Regions from separate parts of the Xenorhabdus santafensis genome, predicted to be linked through region 2. Evidence: predicted binding sites of a transcription regulator. Region 2 holds the regulator's gene; the other holds the start of a gene.
What was found. Region 2 encodes LexA, which represses DNA repair genes until DNA is damaged. Its sites were predicted from a motif close to TNCTGTATGTACATACAGNA; they were not measured.
Positions count from the first base shown of each region.

Region 1: FE392_RS12530 (metal-dependent hydrolase) is a predicted target of LexA. The motif match lies at 1,848-1,867, and genes of this name have one in related genera.

Region 1 is NZ_VCDN01000046.1:69,705-73,113, reverse strand. Features, by position in the region: gene FE392_RS12540 (YniB family protein) at 1-327, opposite strand, end outside; gene hxpB (hexitol phosphatase HxpB) at 996-1,661, shown strand; gene FE392_RS12530 (metal-dependent hydrolase) at 1,897-2,490, shown strand; gene FE392_RS12525 (L-cystine transporter) at 2,984-3,409, shown strand, end outside.
Region 2 is NZ_VCDN01000052.1:4,633-8,041, forward strand. Features, by position in the region: gene zur (zinc uptake transcriptional repressor Zur) at 313-825, shown strand; gene lexA (transcriptional repressor LexA) at 1,097-1,711, opposite strand; gene FE392_RS13735 (diacylglycerol kinase) at 1,830-2,201, opposite strand; gene plsB (glycerol-3-phosphate 1-O-acyltransferase PlsB) at 2,340-3,409, shown strand, end outside.

The sequences.
Region 1 (3,409 bases), on a different contig from region 2:
TAAACCAGATGCACTCATCGCCAAGCCGACAAACATTAAAAAATAAATAACAATAAAACTGATATTTACACTGGTCACTCCCATCACTCGATCAGGCGTTGGTGAGTTTTTCCAGAAAAAATCTAAAAAAGGTGTATTGAATTTAATCATTTCTGCCATCATCTTGATAAAATCATTGAATACGGCATTAATTCCATCACCTTTAAGGCCATGTTGCCATGCCAGATTTACAATTGAGACGATAGTTGATAAAAAAGCGGGTATAAAAATCACCCAACCCAAGATTCGTTTAGCAATAGCTACATACCCAGCTTGTGAATACCCCATTGTTTTAAATTCTCCATAAAAACAATTAATTATAATATGTAATTGTCTTAATTTATTCATATCTGCACACTACTATGCATAAACAGAAAAAACATTTAATACAGAGTATAGCAATGGATTTTATACTGGTTAGATAGGAATAGTTGAGATCAGTCTCAAGGTAGAGGTGAGAAAAAAGTCCACACCAGATGAAGCAACCCCAATATTGGTTGACCAACCATTGGAGGTCACTTACAGAACGCAGCTTTGGGTTTAAGGTATGGGTTTGAGCAACTTTATTCATCAAACCAGTTGAAGCAAAAACTCAGTGTTATGTCTTCGTTTTGTTTCAGCAAATCGCCTAGTCATTTTGTATCTTATAACCATAGATGAATTCAAATGTAGAGCTTGGGGCTGAACCAAGACGATAAATTGAGCTATCAACCCCCATGCCTTTTCATCAAAAATCAAGTGAATAAACCTTGGATTCGGCATAAGCGACTGACAATAGAACTCGGCTTATATCTCCGCCCTGACATTGGGGGCAAATTATGTATCAGTGGTTATAGCGCTTTCTCTATATTTCAGTCAGGCTGTTCACACATTCTTCCCCGTGACAAGACTTAACTTATGGAGATTGTTACAATTAATCCTTACTAATCGCGACTATCATTGCAGAGAGATATGAAATGTCATTTTGTTTATCTATAGAAGCCGCTATTTTTGATATGGATGGCTTGCTCATTGATTCTGAGCCTTACTGGGAACAAGGGGAAAAATTCGTATTCAGCGAATTAGGGGTCGATTTAACATTAGCAAAAACATTGCCTGATACGTTGGGATTGCGGATAGACCACGTCGTTGAGCTGTGGTACCAAGCATCACCGTGGCAAGGAGCATCTAAAAGTGAGGTTGAACAACGTATCATTGATCATGTCGTTCGCTTAGTAAAAGAAAAACGCCCTCTGTTACCTGGTGTAGAACATGCGTTGAACCTCTGCCGGGAACGTGGACTAAAAATTGGTTTAGCCTCGGCATCTCCTCACGAAATGTTGGAAGAAGTACTTGAATTGTTTAATTTACGGCATTACTTTGATACCGTTGTTTCAGCCGCCAAACTACCTTACAGCAAACCTCATCCCGAAGTTTATTTGCAGGCAGCCGCTCAACTTGGTATCAATCCAATTCATTGTATTACCTTAGAAGATTCATTTAATGGAATGATAGCGACCAAAGCGGCAAGAATGCGTTCCATCGTTGTTCCATCAGCCCAAAATTTCAATGACCCGCGCTGGTCATTAGCTGATATTAAGTTAAGCTCACTGGAAAAGTTAACGAAAGAAAATATTAGCTAACACCTATTGCGCTGCTATTTTTCAAACTTTCTCCAACTAGATTTAGCAGCGCAAATTTCAATCTCCATATGACTTTTTTAGCTGATCTAGGAAAAAACTAGCTAAATAATAGTGTTATATATTAATAAATAACAGATTTTTCTTATTTACCCTCTACCATCCTCATGCGAAACACTCTATACTGCCAACTGTATGTATAAACAGCAATCAGCATAAATAATTAGTATAAAACGTTATGACAGCAGAAGGGCACCTCCTTTTTTCCGTTGCCAGCCTTGTATTGGCTCACCAGCTACAAATCACACCAGAAATAGCTCAAGGAGATTGGTTACATATGCTCCCGGGCGTACTTTTGGCTTCATTGTTACCTGATATTGATCACCCCAGTTCCACTTTAGGAAGGTTATTTCGCTTTATATCCATCCCCATTGCACGGTTATGCGGGCACCGCGGTTTTACGCACAGTTTATTGGCACTGATAGCAGGGATTATTCTTTTCCAAACTGAAATACCTGCCGATTGGCCTATTCCTACCGATTTTATCCATGCAATGGTTGTAGGCTATATCAGCCACCTTATCGCAGATATGCTCACTCCTGCCGGCATTCCGCTCTTATGGCCCCTGAGAACACGTTTTTGCATTCCTATTCTCAGAGGCAAAGAGCGTAAAAAAGCGGAGCGAGCTATTGCTGTTTTGGTCGTGGTTATTGCGATTGCCCTTCCCCAACACATCAATTTTTCACTCAATCATTATTTTGATAAATTACCATTTGATAAATTGTCGCTCGACAAATTACAAATTGATAAGTTACAAAATTTATACAATTAACTAATTTATAATGCATTACTAAGATAATGGCCCTATTTACTAGATAGGGTCATCCTTTAAAACATAAACAATATTTCTTGATATTGTTTTTTCATTTTCCGCCAGCATTGTTAATTCCCCAATCCTGCGTATCTAATAAAAAATAATTATGGAAAGTAAGACCAAATAGATTAGGCCTTATAACCATTTTTACTCTTTTGTGAAAAATAATTATATTTAATTCCATTTAATTATAAGAAACATAATTTTTATACTGATATTATTCATCCATACAGATTGTCATGGTATGCATCTCCGATGGTTTTTGAATTTACAGCACCAATAATCAATTAGCTGCTTGAAAGTTACCTGTCATCACTTAGCACACACATACCATGAATCAAAAACTACAGATCATATAACTATTATTATGCCCGATAGATTGCAAGTTGTAGCGCTACGAATAAAAGCAACAACTTACAAGATGAAGGGGTAAAATTTTTGGAGACTAGGGATGAATATACAACTCATCATCAATGTGCTCGTTTTTGTCGCACTGCTTATTTTATTGGCAAAAACCAGTTCAAATAAATGGAGCTTATCCAAAAAAGTGCTTATTGCACTAATTGTGGGCGTTGTCTTTGGATTAGCTCTGAACATTATCTATGGCACAGATAATCCGACAGTAAAAGAATCAATAAAGTGGTTCAATATTGTTGGTAACGGCTATGTACAACTATTGCAAATGGTTATTATGCCTTTGGTCTTTGCTTCAATTCTGAGCGCTGTTGCACGCTTACATAAGGCATCTTCTTTAGGCAAAATCAGTTTCCTGACAATTGGTACATTGTTGTTCACCACAGCAATATCCGCCCTACTGGGTATCATTATTGCCAATTTATTTGGGCTAAGCGCAGCAGGCTTAATTCAAGGAACTCAA
Region 2 (3,409 bases):
ATATTTTTAATATAACAAAGACCTCAACTTATAAATATTCAAATAATAACATTATTTCTATCATGAAAATGGTTATGGTAAAAAACCAGCTTCTTCATTATGTATATTACTTTCGTGTTGTGGTTGAAAATGTTAAATCAACAAATCTATTTGCGAGCCAAATAAAAATCGCTATACAATCAATTTATTACCGATAAAACATAAAGCCCCGGATAAATATAAGGCCACATAACTTTGTGCGGGATACCACTCTCAGAGCAAAAAACGTGTTAACATTAAAGCCATTAACATCGTATAGGTGTGAGAGGTGTAATGGATACGATCAATCAAAAAAATTTATTGGCGCAAGCTAAAAATATCTGTTTATCACGAGGGGTTCGTTTAACACCTCAACGCATTGAAATTCTTCGTTTAATTACAGAACAACCCAACGCGATAAGTGCTTATGACCTGCTGGATTTATTGCGTGAAGTCGAACCACAGGCCAAACCACCAACAGTTTACCGTGGATTAGAGTTTCTGCTGGAACAAGGGTTTATCCACAAAATAGAATCGACAAACAGCTATGTCATTTGCCACCATTTTGAAGAGCCCAGTCATACTTCGGCGATGTTTATCTGTGAAGATTGTGGCTCAGTGACCGAAAAGGATGCGAAAGATATTGAATCCGCGATTCAACAGCTGGCGCAGGGCACCGGGTTTCATTTACGCAATAGTGTAATCGAAGTCCACGGATTATGTTCTTCCTGCCATGAGATAGATTCCTGCACTGACCACAGTACATGTCAGCACAATCACCCCATTGAAGCGAACAGAAAGAAATAAATCAAGGAAGATAAGGGCTGATGGAGCAGTGAGACGGTCATAACTGATATGTTTATGTATTCTCAAGTGCCCGTTGAACTTAATTTAACGGGTATATACTTCATCTTTCAAACAATCTCTTTGTTGGCTACGTTCGCTCACCCCGGTCACATAGTTAGCTATGCTCCCGGGGATGTTCTCATTTGCCGCCGCGATACAATTTGAAATCCATTGCGTATACTGAGAAGATGACCGCCCCAAAATGGCAAAATACAATTATCCGTTTTTACAATCAGAACCAGTCCCCGTTACGAATAACGCCTACTGCCAGCCCTTCAATAGTGAAGCTTTGTTCACTCAAATCAACAACAATTGGCTTGAATTCTGGATTTTCAGCAATCAACTCAATTTTATTGCCAGTTTGTTTGAAACGTTTAACTGTCACTTCATCTTCAATGCGAGCCACAATGACTTGCCCGTTATGAACATCCTGTGTTTTATGCACAGCAAGTAAATCGCCATCCATAATCCCGATGTCTTTCATGGACATTCCACTGACACGCAATAGAAAATCTGCGCTTGGCTTAAATAACTCAGGATCAACTTTATAGTGACTTTCGATATGTTCCTGAGCCAGTAGTGGTTCACCAGCAGCAACACGGCCAATTAATGGCAACGCGTCTTCATCTACCTCTTCAAGAAGCAAACGGATACCTCTGGATGCTCCAGAAATAATTTCTATCACCCCTTTGCGTGCCAAAGCTTTTAAATGCTCTTCTGCCGCATTGGGTGAACGAAATCCAAGACGTGCTGCAATTTCAGCACGTGTCGGTGGCATACCCGTTTGCGAAATATGGTCGCGCACCAAGTCATAAACTTGCTGCTGCCTCGCAGTTAATGCTTTCATTTCGCCCCCTGTTTGTTTATACAGTCTGGCTGTGAGTATATACAGGTAAATTCGAATTGGGAACCTGTCGGCACGTAAAAGCAGCTAAATAACGTATTTTGGTGAAAAACACGCCATATCAACGCATGAAATGCGACCAAAGGATTATTCCCCAGATAAATAACGCCAAAAGTATCGTGAACAGCACAGCGGCTGATCCCATATCTTTTGCGCGCCCTGATAATTCATGATATTCACTGCCGATGCGATCCACTATCGCTTCTATGGCGCTGTTGAGGATTTCTACGATAACGACCAGAATCACCGAGCTGATAAGCAAAATTCGCTCAATCACGCCAAAATCCAAGGAAAAAGCAATAATAATGCCAGTGATGGCAGCAACGGATTCCTGACGAAATGCAGCTTCATTTTGCCATGCAGCCTTGATGCCTTTCGCCGAATATCCTGCTGCTTTAATGATCCGGGTCAGTCCTGTTGATTGATTTGCCATGTATATTTTCTTTCTTTTGACGCATGAATTGTATGGTTATATAACTTTTAGCTTTTATTATTGTCTTATTTCCACAGATCTCAAAACCTGTTTCTGGTATCCTTGCGACGCATTGCTAACAAGAGGCTTAAAGCGGTTATGTCAGGTTGGCGTAAAATATACTATAAGTTATTGAATCTACCACTAAAATTCTTAGTGAGAAGTAAATTAATTCCCACAGATCCCATTGCTGAGCTGCGTCTTGATACGACACGGCCTATTTTGTATGTACTACCGTACCACTCAAAAACAGACTTATTGACCTTGCGTCAACAATGTCTGGCGCAAGGTCTGCCGGACCCTTTGGATCCTTTGGAGATTGGTGATACTCAACTTCCCAGCTGTGTTTTTATTAATGACGGCCCACGTGTGTTCCGTTGTTATGCACCAAAACATGAATCGGTGAAAATATTTCATTCTTATTTGGACTTGCATCGCAATAATCCTGATCTGAATATCCAGATGGTGCCGGCTTCCGTCATGTTTGGTCGTTCTCCGGGGCGTGAAGGACAAGAAGGAAATTCTCCACCACAATTACGTCTGCTAAATGGTGTGCAGAAGTTTTTTGCGATCCTGTGGCTTGGGCGAGATAGTTTTGTGCGCTTCTCAACTCCGGTATCGCTGCGCAATATGGCTGATGAGTATGGCACGGATAATATTATCGCCAATAAACTTGCCCGTGTTGCCCGGATACACTATTCCCGCCAGCGTCTGGCGGCTGTCGGCCCTCGTTTGCCTGCCAGACAAGATTTGTTCAACAAATTACTGGCGTCAAAGGCAATAGAAAAAGCCATTGCTGATGAAGCTCGCAGCAAAAAGATCTCTTCTGAAAAGGCAACGCAAAACGCTGTCAGTATGCTGGAAGAGATTGCGGCTGATTTCTCCTATGAAACTGTTCGCTTGACCGACCGTGTATTGAGTTGGACTTGGAACCGTCTGTATCAGGGCATCAATGTTCATAATGGGGAGCGGGTACGGCAATTGGCCCAGGATGGTCATGAGTTAGTTTATGTTCCATGCCATCGCAGCCATATGGATTATCTTCTGCTCTCGTATGTGCTTTATCACCAAGGCTTGGTTCCCCCCCATATCGCTGCAGGCATTAACCTGAATTTCTGGCCTGCCGGCCCGATATTCCGCCGCCTTGGGGCATTCTTTATCCGCCGTAC